3 regions of the Bacillus sp. Marseille-P3661 genome follow, and region 3 is predicted to be linked to each of the others. Evidence: riboswitches for the same ligand, from Rfam matches in the RefSeq annotation. Region 3 holds a riboswitch; each other region holds the start of a gene.

Region 1 (3,284 bases), 1.2 Mb from region 3:
ATACACGCACCCCACTAAAACCATTAAAGACAACAATGGTTCCTTCCCCACCAATATCTTCAAACATTTTTCTAGCTAGTGACTCTCCAATGTAATAGTTGTCAGATAAGTGGTTCGTAATACTGTATGGACTAGGATGATCAATCGTAAAAATTGGGATCCCGGCATCATGTACTTTTTTCATCACTGGCTCATACACTGCGGTATCACCCAGCTCCTTAATAATCGCATCCGGTTTTTGAGTGAGTAAGTTTTCAATGTCAGCTATATGTTTTTGGTCATTTCTCTCTCCATCAACTGGGATTGGATTTCCACCCAATTCTTTAATGCGGTCAATTTGCCCTTGATATGCTTGACGATCAAAGTTATGTGTTGTTCCAATGACAGCCACTCCGATATTCTTTCCTTCTAATGACGGTACTGGCTGCCCATCTGCCACACCTGTAAACTCGGTTGAAATAGTTTCCACATCTATGTGTTCATCATTTGTTTTTGGTGGTGCATCTGTGTCTGCTGTACCATCACCACCACCAAGTTGGACATTACATGCTGAAACTAGTAGTAAAAGTAAAGTAAAAATAATACCCTTAAGCCAATTGTTTATTCTCATAAAAAACCCTCCAAATTTAGTATGTTATTTGCTGAACCACTGAGTGAATAAGAAATGTATGTGTTTCAAAATCAGTTTTATAGTTTCCTCATTCCGGCCACCCCCTTCAAATTTTTTTGCATTTCATATCTATCAAAAATAACTATAAAAAGTGAGAATCCTTTGGAAATATACTAACTGGTCTATGATGGACATTAATTAGAAAAGCGCAACGCCTTGATCAGCTATGTCAGGCAAGCCCCCGGCTAAAACCTCACTTTCTTTGGCAACAGCGTGATATGCACATCCATGCGTCTTTGACTCCGAGGGCTAGACACTGAAGCTGGAAAAGTACGCTTAAAATTTAATATTTTTCAAATTTTCGGACAAAAAAAGCATCTTTACCAATTCGTCTAATACATAAGACGAATTGGATAAAGATGCCTTTAGTGGTCTAATCGGCAGATATCTTCTATCCATTATTTTTATTCTCGGTTTTTTTTAGCGTAAATCGTTTTTTTTCAGTTACATCAATTTGTGTAATTTCTCCATTATGGACCGTAATAACTAAAGAACCGTATTCGATTCCCTTTAGGGTTGATAGTATATGATTTACTTTTGTCTCATCTAAGCTATTCACTTTTAATTCCCCCTTTATGACCATTTACTTTTTTTGCTCTTAGTTGACTAGTAGCAAAATGAGTTCAACAACAATAAAACCCTCTTCCATAAGAAGAGGGTTGTTTACGACATATATAAACAGTGCGCTCTTCTTATCTTTCAAGCATGTAAGCCTGCTGGAATTGGCACAGTACTTATTTAAAGTCTGTTGCCGAGGTATCATAGGGCCAGTCCCTCCACCTCTCTGGATAAGAAATTATTTGTATTTAATTTTTCAAAAAATATAAATCTAGTTTATAACCAAAAATTGGAAGTGTCAACAGAATTTATTATTGAATTGCAGTTTGTGTGTTACTCACATTTCCAACTTAGAAACAATAATAAATGTAAAATTTGCAAAAGTCAACCATCTTTTTTTTGCTTTTACTTTCTACAAATTAATTTTAAACAATTATTAATGAACGGATAGTAATTAGAGCTATTTTTCAAATAAGAAGGTGAGACACCCCTGATGTTACTCAGAATATCTATTTTTCCTTAATTTGATTTTTAATCTCTATATGTTTCTTTAATTGCTAAAAATCCATTTACATTCTTAAGAAAAATATCCACTAAAATTGAATCAAAGTGTTTTCCTTTTTCATCATGATAATAATTAAGGATCTACACCAATTTCCAAGCTTTTTTATAAACCTGAACGGTACTTAACGCATCAAAAACATCTGCAATCGCAGTGATCCTTCCGAATAAAGGGATATCCGTTCCTTTCAAACCCCTTGGATCTTTGGAACGTCCGATGTGACATGTTCATATTCAGTTTTGGCAACTTTCCCACTTTCAAGTATCAAATCTTTTATTGATCCAAAGAGTCCTGTCTCCCCGTATATAATTACCTATTAATAAATAAAATAAGCCCCCATGACGGAGGCCTAGAATGGCTTAAGTGACATTAAGATAATTAGGATAAGAACTGAAACTCGAGCAATATTATCCAGCTTTCCGATTTGCATCGCAATTGGCATAAAATCACTTGGTAATTCGTTGCTATCTTGGTTTTGTAACATCAAATATAACTTTTCTGCTCTTTTCGGGATCATATAAGCAACGATTGGCTGTACAGCTAGATATATAACTAAAGCAGTAATGTACCAGGCTTGAGTAAATAAAGACGGATTAATTGCACCCAATATTAATCCCGTTACGAGGAGTGTAATACTTCCTATTTTCGCATACTTTTCTACGTCTTTAGCTGTTTCTAATGCTTGTTTTGCCTTCTCCACGTTCGTACCTCTCTTCATGATTGAAGGGTTGGCAAACACAGCACCTAAACCACAAACCGCTGCAAGGATATGAATTACTAAGATTATGCCATACAAACTCATGTCTAAAACCTCACTTTCTTATTACCAATGTGATGTTACCCATTATATATATGTAGCTTAGCCATGAGTTTTTACTTTTTTTGTTACAAAATTCCTGAGTATTTGAATAAAAAAGTAGACATAAAGTTCTATAAATCCTTAGGATGCAGGAACAGTTTGTGTCCAATTTAATATTACTAAAGCTCTACACGTCAAACTGAAGGAGGGCACTACTTTTATAGAAAAGTCTGGATCAAGAGAATAACATTTCTCCATCATTTTCAAAATTCACATACAGGCTCATTGGACGATTACTCTTTGAAAAATTCAATTTATATAAGAGCATGAATTTCTGTTTCACGACAATCCTAATTTCCTAAAGATCACAATAAATATTACTAATAAAAATATTATTAAAGCACTCTTATATCTGCACACTTTTTCATTGCAACATACAAGCAAGAAGATAATAAAACTAGTACACTTCTTATTTACCAAAAAGGAGGGTTTTCCTTGAAAGAACAGAACATCGATTCCATAAAAATAGCACAAATCAGTCTATTATCTCTTTCCTTAAGTTTCTTTAGGATAGGAGTGACAACTTTCGGAGGAATGTGGGCAAATGCTCACAAAATTGAGGGTATTCTTGTCCATCAGAACCGTTGGATTTCCTTACAAGAATTACAATCCATGATGGTTGCAGCCGCACTAAT
Region 2 (3,284 bases), 230 kb from region 3:
TTACCGTTATGCCTGATACAAGCGCTGGCATTGACTCTGGCAGCAGCACTTTAAAAATGATCGTACTCGTTTTGGCTCCCATTGCCTTAGCAGCTTCAAGAACACCTTTATCAATTTCACGCAGTCCAATTTCTACCATTCTTGCGTAAAACGGTGCAGCACCGATAATTAATGCTGGTAACGCAGCTTTAGCTCCAAGCATTGTACCTACTAAAAATTTAGTAAAAGGAATTAGCAATATAATAAGAATAATAAACGGAATTGAACGGAATATATTGACATATGCTGCAATAATCCCATTTAATAATTTGTTTTCCCAAATGTTACCCTTTGATGTTAAGAACAATAGTAATCCAAGTAAAATACCAAATATAAATGTTAGAAGTACCGATATTCCTGCCATATAAAGTGTTTCGACAGTTGCCTCCCACATATTATCCCATTTCACATTAGGTAGTGTGGTTTCAAGCATGTTCAATCACCTCCACTTCAACTTGGTGCTCGCGGATGAATGAAATTGCTTTTTCAACCTCATCATTATTACCTTCAAGATGGACAAACAACGTACCATAAGCACCATTTTGTGTTTGTGAAATCTTCCCTTGAAGTATATTAACATTAATATTGAAATTACGAATTAAAGACGTAATTAATGGTTGTTCTGTTTCTTCACCAACAAATGTAAGTTGGACAACTTTACCATTCGGGTAATTTTCCAATAAATGCTCAATAGTCTCTTTTGTTTCCTCTGGCTCTGTTACTTGTTGAACGAAACGTTTTGTGATGGATTGCTGTGGTTTTCGGAATACCTCTAAAACATCACCTTGTTCAACGATTCGACCATTCTCCATTACAGCTACACGATGACAAATTTTGCGGATGACATGCATTTCATGTGTAATTAATACTATCGTCAGCCCAAGTTTCTCGTTAATATCAACAAGCAGGTCTAAAATAGAGTCAGTTGTTTGCGGATCAAGAGCTGATGTTGCTTCATCACATAGCAGTACTTTCGGGCGATTTGCCAATGCACGCGCAATCCCAACTCTTTGCTTTTGTCCGCCACTTAGCTGTGAAGGATAGGCATTCTCCCGGCCTTCTAAGCCTACTAGCTTAATGAGCTCGTCCACTCTTTTTAGACGTTCCGCTTTCCCAACACCGGCAATTTCAAGAGGAAACGCGATATTATCCCGAACGGTTCTTGACCATAATAAATTAAAGTGCTGGAAAATCATCCCGATTTCTTGGCGAGCTTTTCTTAGGTCACTTCCACCAATTTTTGTTAAGTCTCGCCCAGCAACTTCAATGGACCCGGCTGTCGGTTGTTCTAAACGATTTAAAAGTCGTATTAACGTACTTTTACCTGCACCACTATAGCCGATAATTCCAAAGATTTCGCCTTGGCTGATTTGTAAATCTACATTGTCAACGGCATTGACAAGACCACTGGCTGATTTAAATATTTTTTGTATCCCTTTTAGTGTTATCATGTTGCGACCCACCTTCTCTCATACCTATTATTGCATTAATGGAACTAGGTTAAACGCAATTTTTATCACCTAAATGAAACTTAGTATTTTTATTCTAAAAAAATTAAAGCCTTTCTGCAGACAAGCAGAAAGGCTTCATGTTGTAACCTTTCTCTCATCTTCCAAAGTAAATTACTTTGTGTGAATTGGCACCATTTCAAGTTTCCTTGACGGTTGCCGGGTTTCATCGGGCACTTCCCTCCACCTCTCTTGATAAGAGTTTTACTATATTCTATTAAACTTTTATTTAGGTTGATTGTTTTATAAGCACGATTGAAATTTTAGCATTTCTATATTTGGGTGTCAACAACAATTGCTATATCGGAATAACTGTTTAAATATTTATAATACTTTTACTTTGCCGCCGCTTGTGATCGTAATCCTGTTGCTTTTTCTAATCCTTGTTCAAGATCTTCTATAAGATCTTCGACATTCTCAATACCAACTGAAAGTCGAATTAAATCTTCTCTTACTCCAGCGCTCTTTAAGCCTTCCTCATCTAGCTGCGAATGTGTTGTACTTGCTGGATGAATAATTAAGCTTTTTGAATCTCCGACGTTTGCTACATGTGACCAAAGCTCAACAGAATTAATCAGCTTTTGCCCAGCTACTCTTCCACCTTTTATACCAAAAATAAGAACAGAACCGGCACCTTTAGGGAAGTATTTCTTAGCTAAATCCTTGGAAGGATGACTGTCACTTTCCGGATGTAGAACCCACTCAACACCTGGATGCTTTTCTAAATAGTCTACAACTTGACGTGTATTGGAAATATGCTCTTTCATACGTACATGTAATGTTTCAAGTCCTAGAGCTAATTGGAAAGCATTAAATGGACTTAACGCAGGTCCCATGTCACGTAACAATTGCACGCGCGCTTTAATAATATATGCAATAGCTCCTAAAGCTTCAGCGTAAACCAATCCATGGTAACTTGGATCAGGAGTTGTAAAACCTGGGAACTTCGGTGAATTCCAATCAAACTTTCCACCATCAACGATTACTCCACCTAATGTTGTTCCATTACCACAAATCCATTTTGTTGCCGAGTGTACGACGATGTCAGCACCAAACTCAATCGGACGGCAAAGGTAAGGTGTTGCAAACGTATTATCTACAATTAAAGGAATACCTGCTTCATGAGCAATGTTCGCTACCGCTTCGATATCTAAAATTTGTAAGCTAGGATTTCCGATTGTTTCTGCAAACACTGCTTTCGTTTTTTCAGTGATTGCTGCACGGAAATTTTCCGGATCTGTCGGATCAACTAAATGCACTTTAATACCTTGTTTCGGCAGCGTTTGTGTGAATAAATTATATGTTCCCCCATAAAGAGTCGATGCGGCGACAATTTCATCACCAGCTTCGGCAATATTCTGAATAGCCATCGTAATAGCTGCAGAACCACTTGATACAGAAAGAGCACCCACACCACCTTCTAGAAGAGCAATTCTCTCTTCAAACACTGTGTTTGTTGGATTATGTATTCTTGTATAGATATAACCTGATTCGGAAAGATTAAATAAATTGGCCGCATGTTCTGTGTCTTTAAACAAATATGCATTTGTAGGATATATAGCCGTACCTTGAGAACGTGTTCCTTCATCTAATTGCAATCCACCATGAATACCTAATGTTTCAATTCGATAATTTTTTTGTTCACTCATTTTACCCAGCTCCCTTTTTACATAATGTTTAGTTGATCATCAAAATAGACGTGACATCTATTAAGATGACGATGTCTATCCTAGACTA
Region 3 (3,284 bases):
CAAAATAAAGACCCCGTTACTGTAGGCATTATTTATCGCTCCCCTCTTTTGTTACATAAGATTTCTTCCATATAATTAATCCAACGGTCCAGCATAAGGCTATCAGTGCAAAGTAAGTATAAATCATCGTTTTCATCCTCCATAATTGTTTTTCTAGTAAAAACATTCAGTTTATAAAAATCTTCAGTCTTTTGTATTTACGCTATTAAAAATGCAGTAGTTTCGTTTATTACCGTTCGGTTTGGTTTACTTCTACCAGCTTTTTGGAACTTCTATTAAAACAGCCATGCCTTGGCCGCCACCGCCGCAAAGCGATGCGATTCCCTTGCCGCCACCTCGGCGTTGTAGCTCCTTCGCTACTGTTAGGACAAGACGAAATCCTGTTCCACCCAGCGGATGACCGATGGCAATCGCGCCACCATTAACATTCACTCGGTCATAGCCAATTCCTAGCTCGCGGCAGCTTGCAACAACAACACTTGCAAAAGCTTCATTGATTTCAAATAAATCAATATCATTCAAAGTTAACTTGGTCTTCTCCAACACCGCTTTAATGGCTTGCGCTGGCTTTGTATGCAAACTCGTATCGGGACCAGCAATTTCAGCCCATCCTAGAATTCGTGCTAAAGGTGTTTTGCCAAGATGCTCTGCTTTCTTTTCGGTGGAAACAATTCCTACACTTGCTCCATCTGTCATTTGAGACGCATTCCCCGCTGTGATCGTACCGTCTTCGACAAATGCCGGTCGAAGTGTTTCTAGTTTTTCTAACGTAGAATTGGGTCGAATGCCTTCATCGTCTGTAAATGTTTTCCCATTCAGTATTAATGGAACAATTTCATCTTGGAGCCAACCTTTTTGTTGCGCAGCAGCTGCCCGTTCTTGTGATAGCTGTGCATATTCATCTTGAGCTTTTCTATCAATCTTAAAGTCTTTATTTTTCAAATCTGTTAACACGCCCATTGAGTCGTCTGCTAACGAACACCACAAACCATCGTTAATTAATGTATCCGTCAGTTGCAGTGGTCCCATCGATTGTTCCTTGCGAAATGGCGCCGTGTACGGGGCATTTGTCATGGAGTCAAATCCACCGGTTATGTATAAGTCTCCTTCTCCAAAATGAATACGTCGCACTGCATCCGAAATTGAAGCTAAACCAGCTAAACAAACATTATTTAATGTAATCGCGGGGACTGACAACGAAACGCCTGCATCGATTGCGACTCTCCTAGCCGGATTCTGACCTTGCCCCGCTTGAAGTACTTGAGCTAGTAAAACACCATCCGCCTCACTTGCCACTTCTGGTACACGTTTTACTAATTCTTTTACAGCTAAAGTCCCAATTTCCTTTGCCTCTAAACCAGCTAAGCTGCCTTTCCACTTCCCAAAAGGTGTCCGAACCCCTTCTAGAATGACCGTATTCATATGCTCGCTCCATCCTTTCGTATAACTTTAATTTTTTCCATATAAAAAACCTCTTTCCAAAGAAAGAGGTTGAAGTCATAAACCATTGCGGCTTCGCCCTCTTATCTTTCAGACATTCCTGTCTGTTGGAAGTAGCACCATTCCCATATAGGGCGGTTGCCGGGCGTCATAGGGCCAAATCCCTCAGCCTACTCGTGATAAGAGTAAATATTTATTTTTTTACTGTTAAAAATTATTCGTTAATTTGATAAGTTAAACAATAACAAACTATAAACAGCACGTCAATAGTTTTTTTGTGTTTTTTAAAACGTATTTTACTGGGTGGCGAGATGTTAATGTTAGATTAAGAAACCTTGAGCAACTTTTTTTATTTTCCTATAGCCAATATGCAATTGTATCTAAAATTCCTAGGACGATCATGAACACTCCCGCGGTTCTTTGAATAATGGTCCCTATTTTCCTTCCTTTTTTCTTCATAGCAGACCCACTCATATCAAAATACCAAATTAAAAAGATCGCTATTATTATCGGTAATGAAGTACCGATTGCAAATATACTAGGTAAAATAGCTCCAAAAGAAGTAGAAAGTACAATAGGCATTAATGTGACAAAAAACAAAATGAACATAGTTGGACAAAAGCCTAACGAAAAGCCTGCCCCCATAAAAAACGCCCCTGTTCTCCCCACTTTTAAACGTTCCGGAATATTTCCGAGTGTTAACGTCCAATTCATTTTAATGATACCAAGCATAAACACACCAATTAACATAAGAATAGGGCCGATTGCTTTTCGAATCCACGGAAAAATTAACGTGAGGTAGTCTTGAAATTCCTTTCCTAATAGCCAGACAATAAAACCTAGCCCAGAGAAAACAACCATTTTTCCAAGTGTAAACCAAATCACGTCTGACCAAGCTACTTTATCTTGAAGGGAACGATTGCTATATATTGTGATTGCTCCAAGATTTCCTGTAAATTGACAAGGAGCCAATGCACCGACCAGTCCTAGAAATAAAGCAGCTAATATAGGGATCCCTTCAAATCCATACGCTAATTTTATTAATGGTTGGCTTAAGAAATTACTGATTTGACTTAGTATCGCATACATTTGATCCCCACTCACCCTTTCACTACTTGCCACACACGAAGAATATAGCTTGCCTACCATTATTATACTGCTCTTTTAAAATCCAAACAGTAATCAATGTAGTTCATGGGAATTTTAATATAATTTTGGAACCTAAAAACCACTATTGCAACGAATACTATTATAGACTGTAGTTTTAAGGAGAAAGGGGAATCATGGTAAAAAAAATAATTCTATTAACGTTAATTCATATTTTATTAACAGTGCAACTTCCAAATAATATATTCGCTCAGGATGGAAACGAAAGTTTGAGGATTGATAGTGAAGCAGCTGTATTAATGGATGCAAATACTGGATCTATTCTATACAGCAAAAACAGGAATACATCATTATATCCAGCGAGTTTAACTAAAATTGCAACAGCTATTATTGCAATTGAAGAAGGCGATTTAGATGATCTTGTTACAGTAAGTGAAAATGCAAGAAATATAGAAGGTACACGAGTTTATTTAGAAATTGGTGAACAAGTTCCCTTGCATAAGCTTGTGCAGGGAATCTTAATTAGTTCTGGTAATGATGCAGCAATTGCAATAGCTGAACACTTCGATGGGAGTTCTGCTGCTTTTTCCAATAGAATGAATGAATTTATTCAAAATAAGGTTGGATTAAAGAACACAACTTTTAGAAACCCGCATGGACTTTATCATTTAGAACAAAAAACAACTGCATATGATCTAGCTACTCTAACGAAATATGCGCTAAAAAATGATACCTTC

What was found. A riboswitch is a leader RNA that binds a small molecule or an ion and turns the genes downstream of it on or off. The one in region 3 is predicted to bind S-adenosylmethionine.
Region 1: another riboswitch for S-adenosylmethionine. It lies ahead of C1724_RS08295 (YezD family protein); the one in region 3 lies ahead of C1724_RS02480 (acetyl-CoA C-acyltransferase).
Region 2: another riboswitch for S-adenosylmethionine. It lies ahead of C1724_RS01485 (methionine ABC transporter ATP-binding protein); the one in region 3 lies ahead of C1724_RS02480 (acetyl-CoA C-acyltransferase).

The regions. Positions count from the first base shown of each region.
Region 1 covers NZ_LT965953.1:1,772,443-1,775,726, forward strand. The annotation lists gene C1724_RS08290 (sugar ABC transporter substrate-binding protein) at 1-610, opposite strand, end outside; gene C1724_RS08295 (YezD family protein) at 1,062-1,229, opposite strand; SAM riboswitch class I at 1,360-1,465, opposite strand; gene C1724_RS26370 (hypothetical protein) at 1,874-1,981, opposite strand; gene C1724_RS08300 (DUF2269 family protein) at 2,140-2,592, opposite strand; gene C1724_RS08305 (chromate transporter) at 3,085-3,284, shown strand, end outside.
Region 2 covers NZ_LT965953.1:324,083-327,366, reverse strand. The annotation lists gene C1724_RS01490 (methionine ABC transporter permease) at 1-472, opposite strand, end outside; gene C1724_RS01485 (methionine ABC transporter ATP-binding protein) at 465-1,490, opposite strand; SAM riboswitch class I at 1,642-1,749, opposite strand; gene C1724_RS01480 (O-acetylhomoserine aminocarboxypropyltransferase/cysteine synthase family protein) at 1,883-3,196, opposite strand.
Region 3 covers NZ_LT965953.1:549,699-552,982, reverse strand. The annotation lists gene C1724_RS02485 (sodium:solute symporter family protein) at 1-29, opposite strand, end outside; gene C1724_RS02480 (acetyl-CoA C-acyltransferase) at 253-1,422, opposite strand; SAM riboswitch class I at 1,521-1,626, opposite strand; gene C1724_RS02475 (urease accessory protein UreH domain-containing protein) at 1,798-2,529, opposite strand; gene C1724_RS02470 (D-alanyl-D-alanine carboxypeptidase family protein) at 2,724-3,284, shown strand, end outside.